Regions from separate parts of the Nonomuraea sp. NPDC023979 genome, predicted to be linked through region 2. Evidence: riboswitches for the same ligand, from Rfam matches in the RefSeq annotation. Region 2 holds a riboswitch; each other region holds the start of a gene.

Region 1 (7,625 bases), on a different contig from region 2:
GCGTGGTGCGCCGCCTGCTCGGCGACCCCGCGCTCGACGAGCCCGGCGTGGCCGCGCTGCGCGAGATCATCGAAGGCACGGGCGCGCTGCGGGCGTGCGAGGACATGATCGGCGACTATCTCGGCGAGGCGCTCGCCTCGCTCGACCAGGCGCCGATCACGCCCGAAGCCCGCACCGCGCTGGCCGGGCTCGCCGTGGCGGCTACGTCGCGGCGGACGTGAGCCGCTTGGCGAACTCGGCGGCGGCTGCCCCGGGGTCGTCGGCCTCGGTGATGGCGCGCACCACCACGACGCGGCGGACCCCGTAGGACATGACCTCGTCCAGGTTGGCCAGGTCGATGCCGCCGATGCCGAACCAGGGCCGGTCACTGCCGAGCGCCGCCGCGTGCCGGAGCAGCGACGGGCCCGGCGCGTGCCGGCCCGGCTTGGTCGGCGTGGGCCAGATCGGCCCACAGCAGAAATAGTCGACGCCCTCCTCCACCGCCGCGGCGGAAGCCTCGGCGGCGGAGTGGGTGGACCGACCGATGACGATGTCGTCGCCGAGCATTTCTCGCGCGACCGTCACCGGAAGGTCGTCCTGCCCCAGATGGAGCACGTCAGGCCGGGCGGCGAAGGCGATGTCGGCCCGGTCGTTGACCGCCAGCAGCCGGCCGTGCCGGTCGCAGGCGTCGCGGAAGACCTCCAGGAGCGCGAGCTCCTCGCGCGCCTCCAGGCCCTTCTCCCGCAACTGGACGATGTCCACGCCGCCGGCCAGCGCCGCGTCGAGGAACTCGGCCAGGTCGCCCCTGTCACGCCGCCCGTCGGTGCACAGGTAGAGGCGGGCGTCAGAAAGCGAGGGCTTGGGCACGGCGCTTGACCTCGGTGTGACGACCGGCCTTGATCGCCTGAACGGGCGACCCCGGCAGCGAGTCGTCAGGGGTGAACAGCCAGCGCAGCGCCTCCACATCGTCGTACCCGGCGTCGCGGAGCACGGTCAGCGTGCCCGGAAGGCCTTTCACCACGTCCTTTCCGTCGAGGAACACCGCGGGCACCTGTGGCCCGCCGCTGCCGCGGCGCACGCCGAGCAGCTTGTGATCCTTGAGGAGTTGCTTGGCCCGTCCCATCGAGAGGTCGAGGCGCTGGGCCACTTCGGGGAGAGTGAGCCACTCGTCAACGAGCTGGTCGGTCTCCCGGTCGATCTGTGCAACAGAAAGCGTCACGAAACCACAACTACCACATGCCGCGCTTGCTCAAACAACACAATCCCGTAGGGGTACATCTGGATCTACCAGGCGTTCCGCGTCCAGACGACGGCCCTCCTGGATGATCCGGCGACCCTGCACGAGGTCGCGGGGCCGGTCGACGGCCAGCACCGCCGCCAGCCCGCCCTCCGCCGTCAGCCAGCAGGCCGACCACTTGCCCTCAGGACCGCCCCGGTAGAGCAGGCGCTCGCCCGCCGGGTGGTGGCCGGCGTACTGCACCATGTGGCCGAACTGCTCCGACCAGAAGTACGGGACCGGATCGTACACGGCCTCCTCGCCCAGCAGCGTCGCGGCGGCCACCTCCGGGGCGCTCAGCGCGGTGTCCCAGTGCTCCACGCGCAGCCGGGTGCCGTAGCGGCTCGACCACCAGGCGGCGCAGTCGCCCACCGCCACCACGCCGGGCAGCGACGTGCGCAGCCGCTCGTCCGTGACCACGCCGTTGTGCAGGTCGACGTCCGAGCCCGCCAGCCACTCCACGGCCGGGCGGACGCCGATGCCCGCCACCACCACGTGCGCCTCCACGAACCCGCCGCCGACCAGCTCTACGCCGCCCTCGTCGACCGACGCGACCATCGTGTCCAGCCGCAGGTCGATGCCGTCGTACCAGCTCTCCGTCCGGGCGCCGATCTCCTCGCCGACCGCCTGCGCCAGCGGGGTCCGGCCCGCCTCCAGCACGGTGACGGCGCAGCCGGCCCGGCGGGCGGCCGTGGCCACCTCCGCCCCGATCCAGCCCGCGCCCGCGACCACCACCCGCGCGCCCGGCACCAGGCGGGCCCGCAGCTCCAGCGAGTCGTCCAGCGTCCGCAGCACGTGCTGCGGGCCGTCACCCGGCAGCGGGATCGGCTCCGCGCCCGTCGCGATGACCAGGCCGTCGTAGCCCAGCTCGCCCTCGGTCGTCTCCACCACGCCCGCGCGCAGCGACTTGGCCGAGACGCCCGGCCGGAAGTCCACCTCCAGCGCGTCCAGGTCGGAGTCGACGAAGCTGGAGTCGGCGGAGCCCAGCAGCACCGCCTTCGACAACGGCGGCCGATCGTAGGGCCGGTGCCGTTCCTGGCCGATCAACGTGATCCGGCCGCCGAACCCCCGTGCCCGCAGCGCCTCGACGCTGCGCACGCCCGCAAGACCCGCTCCCACCACCACGACGCGATTCACGTTCATGACCATAACGGGGGCGGTGCCGCGGCGTCGCACCGAGGCCGTAGGCTGGGGGACGTAAGACGCGCGGGAGTCCGGCCGTAACCGGGCTGAGAGGAAGGCTTCACCGGGCCTTCGACCGCAAGACACCTGATCCGGATCATGCCGGCGAAGGGAGCGGACATGGACGTGATCGTGGGCGGCGGAGTCGTCGGACTGTCGATCGCCTGGCGCCTGGCCCGCTCGGGCCGCGCCGTCACCGTGGTCGACCCGGCCCCCGCTTCGGGCGCCTCCCACGCCGCGGCCGGGATGCTGGCGCCGGTCAGCGAGGTGACCTACACCGAGGAGCCGCTGCTCCGGCTCGGCATCGCCGCCCTGCGCCGCTGGCCCGCCTTCGCCGCCGACCTCACCGCCGACGCCGCCCTTCCCCCTGGACGGACCGGCGCCCACCCGAGCGGCCCCACCGCCGCCGGCGCGCCCCTGCCCTCCGGGGGCGCCTCCCTGGGCGGAGCTCCCGCGGGATCCGGCAGTGCGGCACGGGCCGGGGGTGCGAGCGGTCCCGCCGTCTCCGGCCCCGGCAAGGCGTCCTCCCACGGGGGCGCCGCGGTTGACCCGTTCGGGGGGCTTCCGCTGCTCGGCGGGGTGCCGGCCGAGGGGCGGGACGTGCTGGATCTGCGGTCCGACGGGACGCTGGACGTGGCGTTCGGCGGGGACGACCTGGCCGCGCTCGGGGAGCTGGCCGCGTTCATGGAGAAGCTCGGCCTGCCGGTGGAGCGGCTGACCGGGCGCGAGTGCCGGCGACTGGAGCCAATGCTGGCGCCGTCCGTGCGCGGCGGTCTGCTGGCGCCAGGCGACGCGTGGGTGGACCCGCGCCGCGTCACCGCCGCCCTGCTCGTGGCCCTGGAGCGGCGGGGCGTCCCGCTGGTACGGGAGCGCGTGGCGGGGCTGTCGCGCGAGGGCGGCCGGGTGACCGGCGTACGCCTGGAGTCCGGGGAGGAGATCCGCGGCGAGCGGGTGGTCCTGGCCGCCGGGGCGTGGAGCGCCGGGCTGACCGACGTTCCGGTACGGCCGGTCAAGGGGCAGATCATGCGCCTGCGCTCCCCCGAGCCGCTGCTGGGCCGGTGCGTGCGCGGGATGGTGCACGGCACGCCGGTCTACCTGGTGCCCCGGGGCGACGGGGAGCTCGTGGTCGGGGCCACGCAGGAGGAGCTCGGGTTCGACACCCGGGTGACCGCCGGCGGGCTGTACGAGCTGCTGCGCGACGCCAGGGAGCTGGTCCCGGGGGTGACGGAGCTGGAGGTCGCCGACGTGGTGGCGGGGCTGCGGCCGGGCACGCCGGACAACCTGCCGATCATCGGCCCCGGCTCGGCCCCGGGGCTGGTGCTGGCCACGGGGCATTTCCGGGGCGGGGTGCTGATGGCCCCGCTCACGGCCGCGATCCTGCAGGGCGAGGAGGGCGACCTCGCGTCCCTGTGCTCACCCGCTAGATTTCGGGATATTTCATGAAATTGCTGATCAATGGAAGTACGCACGACGTGGCTGACGGCATGACCGTCGCACAGGCCGTACAGACCCTGACCACCGCCACCACCGGCGTCGCGGTGGCCGTGAACGACGAGGTCGTCGCGCGCGGCGCGTGGGAGACGACGGCGCTGCGCGACAGCGACCGCGTGGAGGTGCTGACGGCGGTGCAAGGTGGATGACCTGATCATCGCCGGGGAGAAGTTCTCCTCCCGGCTCATCATGGGCACCGGCGGCGCGCCGTCGCTGGAGGTGCTGGACCAGGCGCTGGCCGCGTCGGGCACCGAGCTGACGACGGTGGCCATGCGGCGGCTCGACCCGGCCGCCCGCGGCTCGGTGCTGGACGTGCTGCGCGAGCGCGGCATCAAGGTGCTGCCCAACACGGCGGGCTGCTTCACCGCGGGCGACGCGGTGCTGACGGCCCGGCTCGCCCGGGAGGCGCTGGGCACCTCGTGGGTCAAGCTGGAGGTCATAGCCGACGAGCGGACCCTGCTGCCCGACCCGATCGAGACGTTCGACGCGGCCGAGCGGCTCGTGGCCGACGGGTTCACCGTGCTGCCGTACATCGGCGACGACCCGGCGCTGGCCCGCCGGCTGGAGCAGGCCGGGTGCGCGGCGGTGATGCCGCTGGGCGCGCCGATCGGCTCCGGGCTGGGCATCCGCAACCCGCACAACATCGAGCTGATCGTCGAGGCGGCCGGGGTTCCGGTCATCCTGGACGCGGGCATCGGCACGGCCAGTGACGCGGCGCTGGCGATGGAGCTGGGCTGCGACGCCGTGCTCCTGGCCACCGCCGTGACGCGGGCCCAGCGGCCCGACCTGATGGCGGCGGCGATGCGCGAGGCGGTCCGCGCGGGCCGCATGGCGCGGCAGGCGGGGCGCATCCCGCGCCGCCGCTACGCCGAGGCGTCCTCCCCGCTGGCCCCCTGACGGGACGTTCTTCCCGTCTGCCGGAGGCGCACCGGCTCTCCGGGGCCGGTGCCGGGGTGGCCTGTGCGACGGCGGGGCACGTGAGAGGCCGGGCGGGGCACGGGTCGGCATCGGTTTCGGATGGTCAGGCCCTCCCGGGTGCGAAACGCCCGTAAACTCAGCGGGGTGGACACGACGACTGCCGACCCGTTGGTCGGCCGGCTGCTCGATGGACGCTACCGCGTCGAGTCCCGGATCGCCCGGGGCGGCATGGCGACCGTCTACCTCGCGCTCGACATCCGGCTGGACCGGACCGTCGCGCTGAAGGTCATGCACCGCTCGCTCGCCGACGACCCGGCGTTCGTGCGCAGGTTCATCGGCGAGGCGAAGTCGGTGGCCAGCCTCTCCCACCCCAACGTGGTGCACGTCTTCGACCAGGGCACCGACACCGACGTGGTCTACCTGTCGATGGAGTACGTGCCGGGCAAGACGCTGCGCGACATCCTGCGCGAGCGCGACCGGCTGCCGGCCCGCGAGGCGCTGGAGATCATGATCCCGGTGCTGGCGGCGCTCGGCGCGGCCCACCAGGCCGGGATGGTCCACCGTGACGTCAAGCCCGAGAACGTTCTGCTGACCGCCGACGGCCGGGTCAAGGTCGTGGACTTCGGCCTGGCCAGGGCGATCGAGGCGACCAACCAGACGCGCACCGGCGTGATGATCGGCACGATCGGCTACATGTCGCCCGAGCAGGTGACGACCGGCGGCGCCGACGTGCGCAGCGACGTCTACGCGGCGGGCATCATGCTGTTCGAGCTGGTCACCGGCAGGCAGCCGTACGACGGCGAGACGCCCATGTCGGTGGCCTACCGGCACGTCCACGACACGGTCCCGGTGCCGTCGTCGCTGATCCACGACGTGCCGCCGCAGATCGACGCGCTGGTGGCGCACGCCACGGCCCGCGAGCCGCACGACCGCCCGGCCGACGCGACCGCGATGCTGGTGGCGGCCGTCGAGGCGCACCGCACGCTGCCCCGGCTGAGCGAGCCCGGCCGCGCGTCCGGCGCCCACTCCAGGCCGCACCCGATGCCGTTCACGATGCCGCCCGCCGCCGCTCCCGCGCACACGCTGATCCAGCCGCGCGCCGAGGTGCCGGCCGCGCCGCCGCCCCCGCCGCGCGGGCGCGGCAAGGGCGGCGGGTTCCGGCCCAACTGGTTCCTGGTGGGGCTGGCCGCGGTGATGGTCGTCGCCGTGGCGCTGACCGGCCTCTACTTCTCGCAGAAGACGCTGGCCGTGGTGCCCGACCTCGTCGGCAAGAACCTCGCGGTCGCCGAGCAGAACGCCCGCAACCTGGGCTTCAAGGTCCGCCGCGTGGAGGGCCGCCACGACGAGGAGGTGGCCGAGGGGCTCGTCCTGGAGATGGACCCGGCCGCCAAGACCGAGGTCGAGGCCGGGCAGACGATCACGCTGGTGCCGTCGCTCGGCCCCAAGCGGGTGCTGGTGCCGAAGGTGCAGGGCCTGACCGAGCAGGACGCCCGCAACGCCATCGGCAGCGCCGGCCTGACCGTGGGCAAGGTCCGCCGCCTGCAGAACCTGGAGGTCGCGCGCAACTCCGTCATCCGCACCTCCCCGCAGGTGGGCGAGAAGGTCAAGGAGGGCGCCAAGATCGACCTGTACGTGAGCGCCGGGCTGGTGATGCCCGACGTCGACGGCATGCCGAAGGACCAGGCCGCCGCGTTCCTCAGCCAGCAGGGCTTCCAGGTGCAGGTCACCGAGGTCGACGACGACGCCGAGCCGTGCACGGTGATCGCGCAGGCGCCCAAGGCCAAGGCGGAGGTCGACCAGGGCATCCCGGCGATGATCACGGTGTCGCGCTGCCAGACGGACTTCTGGCACTGGTTCAACGGTGACCAGGAGGCCCGCGACGACCAGCAGTTCGTCATCGTGCCGCAGGTGATGGGCAAGAACGTCAACGACGCCCGCAACGAGCTGCGGGCGCTGGGCTTCCGGGTGCGGGTGCGCACGGTGGGCGGCGGCGGCGTGGTGCGTTTCCAGCGCCCGGCTCCCAACAGCGAGCGCCCGCCCAACTCCGAAGTGCTGCTCTGGCACTAGGCGCCCGGCGCTGAGAGGTCAGGCCAGGGTGCCGAGCAGGCGTACTCTGGCCAGCCCGCCGTCGGGGTGGATGTCGACGCGTACGCGCTCGACGGGCTCGGTGTGGCTCAGCCGGAAGCGGTGTGGCGTGTCGGGCAGCAGCGGGGTCGTCGGCAGCAGCTCGACCTCGCGGTCGCCGTCGAGGCCGGTGAGCGTGACGGCGGCGGGCGCGTTGTGCAGCAGGTGGGTGGTGTCGATCTCGGCGACCCTGATGAGGCCGCGCCCGGCCAGCCGGATGACCAGCCAGTCGTTGCCGCCGTCGCGGCGGCGCGCGGTCTCCCAGCCTTCGGCCTGGTGGCGGGGCAGGCCGGGGGCGATGACGTGGTGCGGCTCGGAGTAGAACGCGTCGGAGCAGGCGGTGACCAGCCCGCCGTTGGCCATGGCCGCCAGGTCGAGGCCGAGCCCCTCGTACACCGACAGGTCGGCCCGGGGCTCGCCGTGCACCCGCAGCCGGGCGACGCCGCCGTCGGGGAAGATGTTCAGCCGCACGTGCGTCCAGCGGCGCTCGCCGGTGACCTCGAACGGGTGCGCGGCGTCGCCGGAGAGCGGGCTGCGCGGCACGATCTCCGTCCACGCCGCCCCGGCCAGCTCGGCGGGCGTGGGATGCCCGGCGACCTCGGCGGCCTCGACGGACGCGGACGAGGGATGGTTGCCGGTGAACCAGGCGGTGTCG
Region 2 (7,625 bases):
ACCCGGTGCGCCGCGAGCTCGACGCCTACTTCTCGGGGCGGCTGCGGGCCTTCGCCACGCCGGTCGACCTGGCCCTCGCCACCCCCTTCGCGCGCACGGTGCTGCAGAAGACGATGGCGGTGCCGTACGGGACGACCACGACGCTGGAGAGCATCGGCGAGCTGATCGGCAGGCCGCGCGCCCTGCGCGCGGTCGGCAACGCGCTCAGCGCCAACCCGGTGTGCGTGGTGGTGCCGTGCCACCGGGTGGTGCGTGACGACGGCGGGCTCGGCGACTACGCCGGGGGCGAAGCCGCCAAGCGCCACCTGCTCAACGTCGAGCGCCGCGCCGCCTGATCGCGCCGAGCGCCAGCGTCACCAGGGCCGCCACGAGGGCGGCGCCGAGCGCGCCGTTCATCCACGGCTGCCGCTCGAAGCCGATCGCCTCGCGCGCGGCGGCCCAGATGCCGTCCCACTGCTCCACCGTGGGCGTGGAGGTCGTCAGCCAGTAGGCGGCGAAGCCGAGCGCCCACGGCGCCAGCATGGACCAGCGGGCCGGGGCGTCCTCGGCGGTGTTCCACCGGGTGGCGCCGCCGAGCAGGAAGTAGTCCACGGCCAGCACCGCGAACATCGGCACGAACACCGCGCCGATCACGCCCAGGAACGCGCCGTAGGAGGTCACGTCGACCACCAGCGCGATCGCGACGGTCAGCACGCCGATGGCGACGCTGAGGATCCGCCGGTCCACCCGGGGCATGAGGTTCTGCAGCGAGACGGTGGTCGAGTAGACGTTCGCGAACGACTGGTCGGCCTCGCGCAGCACCAGGATGCCGAAGAACACCGCGCCCAGCGGCACGGCCACGAACGGCCCGAACACGGCGGTGCTGTCGTTCTGCACGGCGGCGGCCCCGGCGATCGCCACCGCGTAGACGCCCAGCCCCAGGCAGGCGACCTGGGCGAGCGTGTAGCCGCCGACGACGCCGGTGAAGGCGGCCCGGCTGGAGCGCGAGTGCCTGGCGAAGTCGGCCGCCAGCGGCACCCACGACACCGACAGCGCGATCACGTAGTCGACGGCCGGCGCGAACGCGGTCCAGGACCCGCCGCTCTGCGGGGGCGCGTCGCCCAGGAACTGGAACGTGAACCAGATCAGCGCCACGATCACCAGGGCCGTGATGTAGCGCCGCAGCAGCCTGATGGCGCCGAGCGGCCAGATCGTCAGGGCCGTGGTCAGCACCCCGGCGACGATCACCCACACCGCGTACGGGACGGTGTCGCCGAAGACGGCCATCGCGCCCTGAGCGATGACCCAGAGCTCGAACGCCCCCCAGCCGATCATCTGGATGATGTTGAGCACGGTCGGCACGTACGAGAGCCGGGCCCCGAACAGCCCGCGCAGCAGCACCATCGCGGGCTGGCCGGTCTGGGTCCCGGGGATGGCCGACAGGCCGACCATCGCGGTGCCGATCAGGCTGCCGACGACGGCGGCGGCCAGCGCGGCGGTCAGGCTGAGCGGTGCGTTGCCCAGCGGGTCGAGCAGGAACAGGGCGCCCGAGAACCCCAGGAGGCTGACGGCCAGGTTGGCCCAGAGGGCTCCCTGGTCGAGGACTCCGAGGGTTTTGGGGGCGGCCCCTTCAAGAGTGAGAGGGACTTCGTCGTCGCGGACGTCATGCGCCATCGCACTGCTCCCTACGCCGGCATTACCCGGACAGGTTCATGCGGTCGGCGACGGCCTCGGTCGCCCTCTCAGCCCGGTGCGCCCCGAGCTCCCGCGTTGTGTAATTTTCCGCCGCGCATTATGCCAGTTTTCAGGCTACGAAGGGAGTCTGTCCTGTTTCGCTGACCATGGGGCGCTTGTCGTGAGCCCATGCCTGCATGCCGCCGTCGACGTTGACCGCGTCGCGGCCGATCTGGTTGAGCCAGGCGGCAACCTGGAACGACCGGCCGCCCACCCGGCAGACGACGTAGACCTGGCGGTCGGCGGGGACCTCCTCGACGCGGGCCTGGATCTGCGTCATCGGGATGTGGACCGCCTCGGGGGCGTGGCCCGCGTCCCATTCGTTCTGCTCGCGCACGTCGAGCAGGTAGGCGCCTTCTGGGACATCGCGTGCCTCGACTTCTGGAACCGTCATGCCTCCATCATCCCGTGCCTCGCGTCGTAGGCCGCACGCGCTTCGGCGATCTCCTGCTGGTGGGTCTCGGTCCAGGTCACCAGGGCCTTGATGGTCTCGTGCAGGGTGCGGCCGAGCGGCGTGAGCGCGTAGTCGACCCGGGGCGGCACCACCGGGTGGACGGTGCGGCTGACCAGGCCGTCGCGTTCGAGCTTGCGCAGGGTCACGCTGAGCATGCGCTGGCTGACGCCGTCGATCTCGCGGCGGAGCTGGGAGAAGCGCAGGCTTTCGCAGTCGAGCATGGCGATGACCAGCAGTGACCACTTGTCGGCGACGCGGTCGAGGATCTGCCTGACCTCGCAGCCCTCGCGGGCGTCCCAGTGGCGGACGTCGAAGTCGGCGTCGGTGGTGGTGCTGTCGACGTAACCAGGTGACTTCAAAGTGCCGTCTTCCATGTCGATCCATGCTGCCGCATGATTCTGACGGTTACAAGAGATAACCGACATGCGAGAACGTAACCACTGGAGTTTGATCATGCGTGCATCCGAACGGCTGACAGGCCGCCCGCTGGGCGTGCTGCTGGTGCTGTGCGGAACGATCTTCCTTGAGGGCGTCGACGTGGCCATGCTGAACGTCGCCCTGCCCGCCATCCGCGCCGACCTCGGCGTGTCCACGAGCGTGCTGAGCGGCGTGGTCACCGCGTACGTGCTCGGCTACGGCGGTTTCACGCTGCTCGGCGGCCGGGCGGCCGACCTGCTGGGCAGGCGGCGCATGTTCCTGTTCTGGCTGACGGTGTTCCTGGTGTTCTCCGGGCTCGGCGGGTTCGCGAACGAGGGCTGGGTGCTGCTGGTCGCCAGGTTCGTGACCGGGGTGGCCGCCGGGTTCATGACCCCTGCCGGGCTCTCGTTGATCACCACGTCGTTCGCCGAGGGCAGGCAGCGCAACAAGGCGCTGCTCGTCTACGCCGGGACGGGCGCCGCCGGGTTCGCGCTCGGCCTGGTCATCGGCGGCCTGCTCACGGCGGTGGGCTGGCGCTGGGTGTTCTTCGCGCCGGTGATCCTGGCCGCCGCCATCCTGCTCGCCGCCGTCGTGCTGATCAAGGAGCCGGCCGTCCCGCGTCCCGCCGGTGGCCGCTTCGACGTGCCGGGCGCGGTCACGATGACCGGCGGCATGATGCTGCTGGTCTACGGCGTCGTACGGCTGGAGCACCCAGGCGAGGGCTGGGGCTGGACCGTCGCCGCGTTCGCCGGCGCGTTCGCGCTGCTGGCGGCGTTCACCGCGATCGAACGCCGCTCGGCCGACCCGCTGGTCCGCCTCGGCGTGTTCAGGTCGGCCTCGCTCGTGCGCGCGAACGTGGTCGCCACCCTGCTCACCGCCTCGTTCATGGGCTTCCAGTTCCTCGTCACCCTCTACCTCCAGGAGCTGCGCGGCTGGACGCCCATCCAGACCGGGCTCGCGCTGCTCATCGCCGCCGCCGACGTGCTGCTCGCGCCGACGCTCACGCCGGTGCTGGTCAACCGCTACGGCAACGCGCGGGTGATCCTCGGCGGGCTGCTGTCGGGGGTGGTCGCCTTCGCGATGTTCCTCGGCGTCGGGATGGACTGGACCTACGCCGCGATGGTGCCGTCGATGCTGCTGATCGGGCTGATGTTCGCCTTCGTGTACGGGCCCGTGACCATCGTGGCGACGGAGGGCATCGCCGAGCACGAGCAGGGGCTGGCCGGCGGGCTGATCACCTCGTCGTTCCAGTTCGGCGCGGCGCTCGGGATCTCGATGGTGACCGTGGTGAACGTGGCGGCGCTCGACGGCGGCGCGAGCGGCATCGACGCCGTGCGCGCGGCCCTGGTGGTGCCGGTGCTGGCCACGCTGGTGTCGGTCGTCGTGGTGGCCTCCGGGCTGCGCCGCCGGACCCCGGTGCCCGTGGAGGCGTGAGCTACTTCAGCAGCTTGGACAGGCGGCGGTCGGCCAGCGGCTTGCCGCCTGTCTGGCAGGTCGGGCAGTACTGCAGCGAGGAGTCGGCGAACGACACCTCGCGGATCGTGTCGCCGCACACGTCGCACGGCCGGCCGGTGCGGTTGTGCACGCGCAGCCCGGACTTCTTCTCGGCCTTGAGGTCCTTGGCGGCCAGCCCGCGCGCCCGCTCGACGGCCTCGTGCAACGTCGTGACGATGGCCTCGTGCAGGTCGGCGATCTGGGCGTCGGTCAGCGACGACGCGATCTTGAACGGCGACATCCGGGCGGCGTGCAGCACCTCGTCGGAGTAGGCGTTGCCGATGCCGGCGATGACCTTCTGGTCGCGGAGCAGGCCCTTGATCTGGGTGCGGTTGCCGCCCACGATGGCCTTGAGCGCGTCGATGGTGAAGGTGTCGGCGAGCGGGTCGGGGCCGAGGGCGGCGACGCCGGGCACCTCGTCCGGATTTTTCACCACATAGACGGCCAAGCGCTTCTGCGTCCCCGCCTCGGTCAGCTCGAACCCGGGCGCCAGGCCCAGCTCGTCGGGCGCCAGCCGCACCCGTACGGCCAGCGGGCCCTTGCCCGGACGCACCGGCTTGGCGCCCGACAGGTCGTCACGCCAGCGCAGCCAGCCCGCCCGGGCCAGGTGGATGACCAGGTGCAGCCCGTCACAGTCGAAGTCGAGGAACTTGCCGTGCCTCGACACGCCCGTGATGGTCAGCCCGCCGAGCGCGGTGACCGGCGGGTCGAACGTCTTGAGCGCCTGGATGGCCACCACGTCGACGCCCAGCACGGCGCGGCCCACCGCCCGCTCCCGCAGGAACGCGGCGAGCGATTCGACTTCGGGAAGTTCCGGCATGCCACCAGGGTACGATCCCCGTCCACAGGCTGTGGACGGCTACGGCACGTCCCAGAACGCCAGCTCGTGGGCCATGCCCTCGGTGAACATCGCCTCCGCCCGAGCCGGGTCGGGATCGGCCTCGTCGATCATCTGCGCGATCCTGGCCGCCAGCGCCGCGAACCCCGGATCGGCGTACGTGTCGGCCCACGCGCGGTAGCGCGGCTCGGCGGGCGGGTTCTCGGCCAGGATCTGCCCCAGCGTCGAATACCCCCACATGCACGGATAGAGGGCGGCCAGTCCTTCGGCGTACGAGCCCGCCGACTCCAGCAGGAACGCCGTGTAGGCCGCGCACGCCGGGCCCTTGCGCGCCCCTTCCAGGTCGGCCCCGAACCCGGCCGACAGCGACCGGTGCAGGTCGAGCTCCTCGTGGAAGGTCGCGTGCGCCAGGTCGACCAGATCGCCCAGGTGCCCGTCGGGCGCCTGCCAGGCCAGCCGGGCGAACACCCGCGTGTAGTCCATCAGGAACAGGTAGTCCTGCTCCAGCCACGACCTGAACACCGGCTCCGGCAGGTCGCCGCGCCCGATGCCCACCACCGTGGGGTGGGCGAGCTGGGCGTCCAGCAGCGGCCGGCCGATCGCGTGCAACTTCTCGGAGATAGTCATGGCCGAAACGTTAGTGTCGAAGCATGAAAGTGACGATTGCGGAGGAAATCCTCCTTCTCGCCCACAAGGAAGATGACGGCAAGCCCCTCATCCCCTCCACCCAGCTCGACCCCGCGCTCGCCGGCGCCCTGCTCGCCGAGCTGGCCGTCAACGAGCGGGTGACGCTGGACGGCAAGAAGGTCCAGCTCGTCGACCCCACGCCGCTCGGCGACGAGGAGCTCGACGCCGTGCTCGCCGCGATCGCCGAAGGCAAGGAGCGCAAGGCCGCCTGGTGGGTGCAGAAGCTCCAGTCGGTCAAGCTGCGCGCCCGCCTGCTCACCCGCCTCGCCCGGGCCGGCGTGCTGGCCGAGGAGCGCGCCAAGGTGCTCGGGCTGTTCCCCACGACCCGCTGGCCCGAGGTCGACGGCCGGACCGAGGCGGAGGTCCGCGAGCGCGTCGCCTCCGCGCTCGGCGGCGCCGACCCGACGGCGCGCACCGCCGTGCTCATCGCCGTCATGCACGCCGCCAAGCTCGACCGCAAGGCGTTCCCCGGAGCCGACAAGGCGCGGGTCAAGGAGATCGCCGAGGGCGCCTGGGCGGCCGAGGCCGTGGCCCAGACGATCACCGCGATCCACGCGGCCATCGCGGTCACCGCCGCCACGAGCGCCGTCGTGGCGGCGAGCTGACCCGTCAGTTCGCGTCGATGACGTCCTGAGGGACCGGCTTGTCCGCCTTGAGCGCGTCGAACAGCGCCAGCGCCTTGGTCCGGTCCCACTTGACGGCGGTGCCGCCGCCCGCGATCTCGCTGCCGCCGAACGGCACCACCGTCGTCACGGGGCTGTCGCCCATCGCGAGCCCCAGCGACAGCATGTCGAACACGCCGGTGCCGGAGTCGACCTCGACCGCGTCGGTGGCGCTGACCGCCAGCGGGATCGAGGTGAACGGGTTGATCAGCACCCCGGGACTGGCGGCCTTCTTGACCACCGCGCTGAGGAACTGGCGCTGCCGCTTGGTCCGCTCGAAGTCGGGCAGCGCGCCGCCCTTGCGGGTGCGGACGTAGCCGAGCGCCTGGCCGCCGGTGAGCGTCTGGGTGCCCTTCTTGAGCTTCAGCCCCGCCTTCGGGTCGTTGACGGCGGCGCGTACGTTGATCTCCACGCCGCCGACGGCGTCGACGATGTCCACGAAGCCGGCGAACCCGATCTCCATGTAGTTGTCGACGCGCAGGCCGGTGACGGTCTCGACGGTCCGCACGAGCATCCTGGGCCCGCCGATCGCGTAGGCGGCGTTGAGCTTGTTGCGGCCCTGGCCGGGGATGGTGACGGCCGAGTCGCGGGGCAGGCTGACCAGCGTGGGCCGGTCGCTGCCCTCGGGCAGGTGCAGCAGCATCATCGAGTCGGTGCGCTGGCCCGCGCTGCGGCCGGTGGCGAGCTTGCGGCGCTGGGCGGCGGTCAGGCCCTTGCGGCTGTCGGAGCCGACCAGCAGCCAGTTGGTGCCCGGCGTGTCGGCCGGGCGGCCCTCGTAGTCGTCGAGCACGCCGTCGATGCCGGCCAGCCGGCCGTCGATCCAGAACAGCATCCCGGCGGCCCCGACGAGCAGCACCACCAGGAACGCGCCGATGATCCCGGCGATCAGACGCCCGCGCGGCCTCCTCGGCCGCCTCGGCCCCGCCGGGCTCTGCGCGGCGGCCCCACCGCCGCCGTCACCGCCACCGCCGCCGCGGAGCGGCCTGATCGGGCTGTTGCCCGAGCGCTGCTTGCCGTAGACCCGCGAGGCGCCCTTGCGGGGCTCGCCCTGCGGCGGGGGGTTGATCCTGGTCGCCTCGGCGGCGCCCGGGATCGGCCGCCCCTGCGGCTGCGGATGCGCCGGCGCCCCCGCCGCGCGCAGCCCGTCGTCATGGCGGGGAGGCAGCGGGCGGCCGTCACCCGGCGAGCGCATGGCCCGCGTCCGGTCGTCCTCAGACACGTGGTTTCTTCTTCCCTTCGCTTGACATAGACGCTACGTCGATCGCCTTACCAGTGCAGACTTCTCGCCAAGGAATTCCTACGGAAAAGTACGCGGAACGCGCTCCCCGGACCCTCCGGAAACACAGCGGCCATCACGGTC
Region 3 (7,625 bases), on a different contig from region 2:
GGGCCGTTGGTCCTGGCGCTGGGCTTCCTCGCGCAGGGCCTGCTGCTGAGGGACGCGGCGCCGGGCTGGCTGATGCTGGTGTGGGCTCCGGCGCTGGTCGTGGCGGGTTCGGGGATCGGGCTGGCGTATCCGCATCTGTCGGTGGCGGCGATGTCGAGCACGTCGGATCCGGCGGAGGGCCGTCAGGCGGCTGCCGCGATCGCCACGGTGACGAGCCTGTCGATCGCGTTCGGCACGGCGGTGGCCGGGGTGCTGCTCAACGCCGGGGGCGCGTCGATGCTGACCTCGGCCCGGTACGTGCTGTTCGGGTTCGCGCTCGTCTGCGCGGTGGGCGCCGTCACGGCCCGCGCCGCGAACCGGCGGGCCGGTGCGGAGACCCGATAGCGTCGGGTGCATGCGGCTTCATGTGGGTTGTGCGATGTGGACGCACGCGCCGTGGCAGGGTCGGTTCCTCCCCCATCCGCTCGCGCAGGGCGAGCGGCTGCGGGCGTACGCGACGTGGTGCAACGCGGTCGAGGGCAACACGACGTTCTACGCGACGCCGTCGAGGAGCACGGTGGAGACGTGGGCGGCCCAGACCGATCCGGGGTTCAGGTTCGTGGTGAAGCTGCCGAAGGCGATCACGCACGAGCGCCGCCTGACGGGGGCGCAGGAGGAGTTGGGGGCGTTCCTGCACGCGATGGAGCCGCTGGGGCCCCGGGTGCACGCGCTGTGGGTGCAGGTGCCGGGGTCGTTCGGGCCGGGTGACCTGGGCGCGCTGGCCGCGTTCCTCCGCAGGCTGCCCGCGGGGCTGCGCCCGGCGGTGGAGGTGCGGCATCGGGCGTTCTTCGAGGACGAGCGGGCCGTGGGGCAGTTGGAGCGGGTGCTGGCGGGGGCGGGCGCGGAGTGGGTGCCGTTCGACACCACGACGCTGTTCGGCAGCCCGCCGACCAGCGACGCCGAGCGTGACGCGTGGACGAAGAAGCCGCGGGTCCCGCGCCGGGCGCGGGCGCTGACGGACCGGCCGATCGTCCGCTACCTGGGCAGGGACGACGTGGACCGGACGGTGGCGGGCTGGCAGGGCTGGGTCGGCACGGTGGCCGGGTGGCTGCGCGAGGGCCGTTCGCCGACGGTGTTCGTGCACACGCCGGACAACGCCGAGGCGCTGCCGCTCGCCCGGCGCTTCCACGACGAGGTACGGGCCCGGGTCCCCGGGCTGGAGCCGTTGCCCGAGCCGATGCCCGCCGAGCCGCCGACGCTGTTCTGAGCTCGGGATTTCGGCCGCCCGGAACGTGGCATGTACCGGGGGAGGGGCTCGGGAAGCGAGGAGAGGCATGAAAGCTGTCCAGTTGGCCGGCCAGGGGAGCATGCCCGAGGTCGTGACGGTGCCCGACCCCGAGCCGGCTCCCGGTGAGGTGCTGCTCCGGGTCAGGGCGTCCGGGATGTGCCATTCGGACATCGCGGTGATCGAGAACCCGCTGCTCGTCGGGGGCAGCCTGCCGCTGATCCTCGGCCACGAGGGCGCGGGCACGGTGGCGGCGCTCGGCGACGGGGTGACGGGCGTCGAGGTGGGCCAGGACGTGGTCGTGTACGGGCCGTGGGGGTGCGGCACCTGCCGCAACTGCTCCAGGGGCGCGGAGAACTACTGCACCCGGGCCCAGGACCTCGCCATCAAGCCGCCCGGCCTGGGCGCTCCCGGCGCCATGGCCGAGTACATGATCGTCGACGACGTCCGTCACCTGGTCCCGGTGGAGGGGCTGGACCTGGCGCAGGCGGCGCCGCTGACCGACGCGGGGCTCACGCCCTACCACGCGATCAAGCGGAGCCTGGCCAAGCTGGTGCCGGGCAGCACGGCGGTGGTCATCGGGACGGGCGGGCTGGGCCACATGGCGGTCCAGATCCTGCGGGCGATGAGCGCGACGCGGGTGATCGCGCTCGACATCAGCGAGGAGAAGCTGGAGCTGGCCAGGGAGATCGGCGCGCACGAGACCGTGATCTCCGACGAGGCCGCCGCCGGCCGGGTGCGGGAGCTGACCGGCGGGCTGGGCGCCGACCTGGTGCTGGACTTCGTCGGCATCCAGCCCACCGTGACGCTGGCGGGCGCGTGCGCGGGGGTGTGCTCGGACGTGACGATCGTCGGGGTGGCCGACGGCCGCCTGCCCGTCGGGTTCGGCAGCGGCCCGTACGAGATGGCGGTGTCGGTCCCCTACTGGGGCGGCCGGGACGAGCTCATCGAGGTGCTGGCGCTGGCCCGGTCGGGCGCCATCGGCGTGCGCGTGGAGCCGCACTCGCTCGACGAGGCGCCGCGCACGTACCAGCGCCTGCACGACAACGAGATCGTCGGCCGGGCCGTCATCGTCCCGTGAGGTCCCGCAGCTCGTGGCTGATCCGCATCGAGCAGAACCTGGGCCCGCACATCGAGCAGAAGTGCGCGTTCTTGGCGGGTTCGGCGGGCAGCGTCTCGTCGTGGAAGGCCCGAGCGGTGGCCGGGTCGAGCGACAGGTCGAACTGGTCCTCCCAGCGGAACTCGAACCGGGCGTCCGACAGCGCGTCGTCCCACGCCTGGGCCTGCGGGTGGCCCTTGGCGAGGTCGGCGGCGTGCGCGGCGATCTTGTACGTGATCACGCCGGTTTTGACGTCGTCCCTGTTGGGCAGGCCGAGGTGCTCCTTGGGGGTGACGTAGCAGAGCATCGCGGTGCCGTACCAGCCGATCATGGCGGCGCCGATGCCCGAGGTGATGTGGTCGTAGCCGGGCGCGATGTCGGTGACCAGCGGGCCGAGCGTGTAGAAGGGGGCGTCGTCGCAGATCTCGCGCTGGAGGTCGACGTTCTCCTTGATCTTGTGCATGGGCACGTGGCCGGGGCCCTCGATCATCACCTGGACGTCGTGGTCGCGGGCGATCCTGGTCAGCTTGCCCAGCGTGCGCAGCTCGGCGAACTGGGCCTCGTCGTTGGCGTCGGCGATCGAGCCCGGGCGCAGGCCGTCGCCCAGCGAGAACGACACGTCGTAGGCGGCGAAGATCTCGCACATGTCGGCGAAGCGCTCGTACAGGAAGCTCTCGCGCCCGTGGGCCACGCACCAGGCGGCCATGATCGAGCCGCCCCGGGAGACGATGCCGGTCTTGCGCCCGGCGGTCAGCGGGACGAACGCGCGGCGCACGCCGGCGTGCACGGTCATGTAGTCGACGCCCTGCTCGCACTGCTCGATCAGCGTCTCGCGGAACACCTCCCACGACAGCTCGGCCGCCTGCCCGCCGACCTTCTCCAGCGCCTGGTAGAGCGGCACGGTGCCGACCGGGACGGGGGAGTTGCGGATGATCCGCTCGCGGGTGGCGTGGATGTCGCGGCCGGTCGACAGGTCCATGATCGTGTCGGCGCCCCACCGGGTGGCCCAGGTCATCTTCTCGACCTCCTCGGCGATCGAGGAGGTGACCGCCGAGTTGCCGATGTTGGCGTTGATCTTCACGAGGAAGTTGCGGCCGATGATCATCGGTTCGGACTCGGGGTGGTTGACGTTGGCGGGGATGATGGCCCGGCCCGCGGCGACCTCCTGCCGGACGAACTCCGGCTCGACGCCCTCCCGGACCGCCACGAACTCCATCTCGGGCGTGGTCGTCCCGGCCCGCGCACAGCCCACCTGCGTGACGGGCCCGCCGGCGCGGGCGCGGATCCACTCCGCGCGCCTCGGCGCCAGCCCGCGGGCCAGGTCGACGGTGACCTCCGGGTCGGTGTACGGGCCCGAGGTGTCGTACAGGCGGACGCGCTCGCCGTTAGACAGTCTGATCTCGCGCATCGGCACGCGGAGATCCCCGGTGTAGACCTTGGAAAAACGCGCGTCGCTCATCGCGCAACTCCCTTCGCCGGCATTACCCGGAGCAGGTTCTGGCGGTCGGCGGCTGGGCAGCCGTCCTCTCAGCCCGGTCGCACCGGGCTCCCGCGTTGGACCCGGTCAACGTAACCCGGCGAAGAAAGTCATGCAAGATCGGCCGAATTAGTGGCGGCCGTTTATGGCTCAGTCGAGGCCGAGTTCGCGGCGGGCGCGGGCGTAGCGGCGGCCGGGGGTGAGCGAGCCGGCCGACCAGGGCAGGATCTCCGGGACGCGGCGGCCGGCGTTCATGAGCAGGCTCTGGGCGCGCGCGTGGTGGCCGCCGTAGTAGAAGGCGGCGCCGAACAGGTGCATCGCCTCCACGGACCGGGGGTGCGGCCGGGGCCTGGCGTGCCAGGTGTCGACGGCGTCGATCAGCTCCTCGGCCACGTACGGGTCGCGGAAGTGCGCTTCGAGCACCTCCTGGGCGTCGCGGCCCGAGGCGGCGATCTCGCTCCAGGCGACCTCGAAGTGGGCCAGCGGCAGCATCGCGGTGACCAGGTCGCCGGGGCCGGCGGTGGCCGCGGCGGTGCGGGCGAAGGCCAGCACCTCCTCGTCGGAGCCGTGCCACTTGCCGCACAGCGCCTGGGCGCGGGTGTAGTGCCCGGCGAACAGGCGGGGCGCGCGGCTGGTCAGCTCCTCCCACAGGCGGTCCAGCTCGTCCCGGTCGCCCAGGCCCATGGCCTGCCACTGCAGGACGTCCCACGGCACCGGGTCTCCGGGGTCCGCCTCGGCGGCCCGGCGCAGCGGCCCGGCGGCGGTGGCGAGCTGCTCGTGGAAACGGCCGGTGAGGTCGTCGCGCAGCTCCCAGGCGTGCTGCACCCGGGCCGCGCCCAGCCACAGCAGCGCGTCGGGGTCGTCGCCGGCCAGCCGCTCCAGCGCGTCGAGGTGCGCCTCGGCGGCCGTGGCGAGCTCGGTGACGCGCAGGGCACGCAGCTCGTGGTCGTCGCGGGCCTGCCTGATCAGGTCCAGGCCGCGCTCCAGCCGCCCGGCGCGGACGCGGCGCAGGGCCACGTCCAGCGCGGGGTCGTGCCACGCCCTGCCCACCTGCATGCGGGAGGTCTTCTCCAGGACGAACGCGGCGGCGCGAAACACCTTGACCGGGATCACGGCTGATGAATATCGCGAAGTGTCGTGCCGGCGCAATGAGAAATACGCCATGTCGGATCATTGAGCTTATTAAGCTGCGGTTATATGGCACGACAATTGCTCTGGCCATTTTCAGCTTATCTCGGTGACGCCCGGAGGTATCCCGATGTGCGGTGAACCGCTGATGCCGGCCCCGGTGGCCGCCGCACTCGACGAGTACCGGATGCTGCGCGACAGGCACGGGCCGTGCTGGGGCGAGGAGCCGCTGGCGTACGTGACCCAGGCCCGGGCCACGGTCTTCCTCGACCGGCGCCACGACTACTGGGGCCCGGCGCTGCGCCAGCTCGCCGAGCGCTTCCCGGGCACGAGCTGCGGGCCGTCACCCGGGTGGCCTTCGGCGAGTTCCGCACGGCGCTGCTGCTCGACTCCGCGCCACCGCCTCCGCCCCGCCCGGCTGGGAGCGGGTGTACGCGCGCGTCGACGGCCCGCTGACCGCCGAGTCCTACGCCGAGGCGATCCTGCTCTGCCGCACGTTCACCACCACCGGGCCGTGGCTGGAGCTCACGGTGAACGGCGAGGGGCCCGGCGCCACGCTGGACGTCGCGCCGGGGGAGCGGGTGGAGATCGCGGTGACCTCGATCGGGCCCGAGGTCGAGACGCTGGAGATCCGCACCGCCGACGGGGTGCTCGCGCAGGGCCCGCCCGGCACACCAGCCCGGTCTACCTGGACGTGGCCGGCGGGCATGTGGCCCGGCAGGAGGACGTGCGCTGGTGCCTGGCCTGGCTGGACCGGCTGGCCGAGGTGGTGCGCGAGTTCGGCCGCTTCGACACCGAGGAGCAGTACGGCGACCACCTCGACCTGTACGAACGCGCCAGGAAGGTGTATCGGAGCCGGCTCCCCTGATCTGTGCATTTTTGCCTGGAACGCTGCCGCAGATCATGTCGATGATCGGGCATGGACGGTGTTCTGCTCGGCAACAGCCCGCTGTTCGCCAGCTCGGATCTCGACGAGGTGCGGGAGCAGGTCGGACGGGTGTTCTGCCCGCACCGGCTGGACGTGACCGGCGACGCCGGGCTGCTGGCCGCCCGCTTCAACTCCGCGCAGCTCGGCTCCGTGCGCGTCAGCTACCTCGACTACGGCGCCGAGGTGCGCATCGAGCCGGGCGAGCTGGAGTCCTTCTACCTGGTGCAGATCCCGATCGCCGGGCGCAGCCTGATCCGGTGCGGCGGCCAGGAGATCGTCTCGACGCCGGGGCTGGCCTCGCTGCCGTCGCCGACCGAGCGCCTGGACATGCGCTGGGGCGCGGGCTGCCCGCAGCTCATCGTCAAGTTCGACCGGCAGGCCGTGGAAGGCGCGGTCGAGCAGTTGCTCGGCGAGCCGGTCGCCGAGCCGGTGGTGTTCGACCTGGGCGTGGACCTGACCGGCGCGTGGGGGCAGGGCTGGCGGGCGATGGCCGGGCTGCTCGTCGGCGCCGCCGAGACCGGAGGCGCGCAGCCGCTGGCCGCCGCCCATCTGGAGAACGCCCTGCTGTTCAGCCTCGTCACCACGCAGCCGTCCAACTACCTGGGCCGGCTGATCGCGCCCCGTCCCGCGGCGGTGCCCAAGGTGGTGCGCCGGGCGATGGCGTTCATCGACGAGCACGCCCACCTGCCGATCACCACCGGCGACGTGGCGCGGGCCGTGGCCGTGAGCGTCCGCTCGCTCCAGGAGGGCTTCCGCGCCCACCTCGGGATCACCCCGATGGCGCACCTGCGCGACGTGCGGCTGGCCCGGGTGCACGCCGAGCTGCTGGCGGGTGACCCGGCCCGGTGCACGGTGACCACGGTCGCCGCCCGCTGGGGCTTCCTCCACCAGGGCCGCTTCGCCGCCGCCTACCGCGACAGGTACGGCCGCGCGCCCTCGGCCACGCTGCGGCTGAGCTGACTCCGCGTCCAGCGGACGGGATCCGCGCTCAGTGGATGGCTCGGCCGGGGGGCCGGAAAATACCGTTCCCGGTATGCGAAAGATTCTGATCGTCGGCGCCGGGCAGTCTGGACTGCACCTGGCGCTCGGGCTGCTGAAGAACGGTTACGACGTCACCGTGGTCTCCAACCGGACCCCGGACGACATCCGCGACGGCCGGGTCATGTCGAGCCAGGCCATGTTCGGCACCACGCTGGGTCACGAGCGCGCGCTCGGCCTGGACCACTGGCCGCACTGCCCGCCCATCGACGGCATCCGGTTCGCCGTCGCGGGGCCCGACGGCGGCCAGGCGATCGGCTGGGCGGCCCGGCTGCGCGAGCCCGCCCGCAGCGTGGACCAGCGGGTCAAGATGCCCGCCTGGCTGGCCGAGGTGGAGGAGCTGGGCGGCCGGGTCGAGATCCGCGACGTGACGCCCGCCGACCTGGAGACCTACGCCGCCACGCACGACCTGGTCCTGGTGGCCGCCGGCAAGGGCAAGATCGCTTCGCTGTTCGAGCGGGACGCCGCCAGGTCCCCCTACGACGCACCGCAGCGGACGCTCGCGCTCACCTACGTCACCGGCCTGACGCCCAGGCCGGAGCACTCGGCGGTGTGCTTCAACGTGATCCCGGGCGTGGGCGAGTACTTCGTCTTCCCCGCGCTGACCGTGACCGGCCCGTGCGAGATCATGGTGTTCGAGGGCGTCCCGGGCGGCCCGATGGACTGCTGGGGCGAGGTGCGCACCCCCGCC

The links. A riboswitch is a leader RNA that binds a small molecule or an ion and turns the genes downstream of it on or off. The one in region 2 is predicted to bind thiamine pyrophosphate.
Region 1: linked by a shared signal. The riboswitch ahead of AB0G11_RS16335 (FAD-dependent oxidoreductase) and the one ahead of AB0G11_RS35985 (cytosine permease) in region 2 are both predicted to bind thiamine pyrophosphate.
Region 3: linked by a shared signal. The riboswitch ahead of thiC (phosphomethylpyrimidine synthase ThiC) and the one ahead of AB0G11_RS35985 (cytosine permease) in region 2 are both predicted to bind thiamine pyrophosphate.

The regions. Positions count from the first base shown of each region.
Region 1 covers NZ_JBEZZG010000007.1:233,408-241,032, reverse strand. The annotation lists gene AB0G11_RS16355 (polyprenyl synthetase family protein) at 1-221, shown strand, start outside; gene thiE (thiamine phosphate synthase) at 202-846, opposite strand; gene AB0G11_RS16345 (Rv2175c family DNA-binding protein) at 824-1,198, opposite strand; gene AB0G11_RS16340 (FAD-dependent oxidoreductase) at 1,229-2,398, opposite strand; TPP riboswitch at 2,452-2,568, shown strand; gene AB0G11_RS16335 (FAD-dependent oxidoreductase) at 2,558-3,880, shown strand; gene thiS (sulfur carrier protein ThiS) at 3,877-4,077, shown strand; gene AB0G11_RS16325 (thiazole synthase) at 4,070-4,825, shown strand; gene pknB (Stk1 family PASTA domain-containing Ser/Thr kinase) at 4,991-6,913, shown strand; gene alc (allantoicase) at 6,932-7,625, opposite strand, start outside.
Region 2 covers NZ_JBEZZG010000028.1:83,841-91,465, reverse strand. The annotation lists gene AB0G11_RS35990 (methylated-DNA--[protein]-cysteine S-methyltransferase) at 1-335, shown strand, start outside; gene AB0G11_RS35985 (cytosine permease) at 310-1,653, opposite strand; TPP riboswitch at 1,645-1,758, opposite strand; gene AB0G11_RS35980 (rhodanese-like domain-containing protein) at 1,784-2,107, opposite strand; gene AB0G11_RS35975 (helix-turn-helix domain-containing protein) at 2,104-2,541, opposite strand; gene AB0G11_RS35970 (MFS transporter) at 2,621-4,018, shown strand; gene AB0G11_RS35965 (DNA-formamidopyrimidine glycosylase family protein) at 4,020-4,898, opposite strand; gene AB0G11_RS35960 (transcriptional regulator) at 4,938-5,543, opposite strand; gene AB0G11_RS35955 (GPP34 family phosphoprotein) at 5,567-6,208, shown strand; gene AB0G11_RS35950 (LCP family protein) at 6,213-7,484, opposite strand.
Region 3 covers NZ_JBEZZG010000034.1:60,187-67,811, reverse strand. The annotation lists gene AB0G11_RS39500 (MFS transporter) at 1-384, shown strand, start outside; gene AB0G11_RS39495 (DUF72 domain-containing protein) at 395-1,246, shown strand; gene AB0G11_RS39490 (NAD(P)-dependent alcohol dehydrogenase) at 1,314-2,345, shown strand; gene thiC (phosphomethylpyrimidine synthase ThiC) at 2,332-3,822, opposite strand; TPP riboswitch at 3,814-3,926, opposite strand; gene AB0G11_RS39480 (hypothetical protein) at 3,991-4,953, opposite strand; gene AB0G11_RS39475 (hypothetical protein) at 5,435-5,641, opposite strand; gene AB0G11_RS39470 (hypothetical protein) at 5,663-5,836, shown strand; gene AB0G11_RS39465 (AraC family transcriptional regulator) at 5,888-6,856, shown strand; gene AB0G11_RS39460 (styrene monooxygenase/indole monooxygenase family protein) at 6,930-7,625, shown strand, end outside.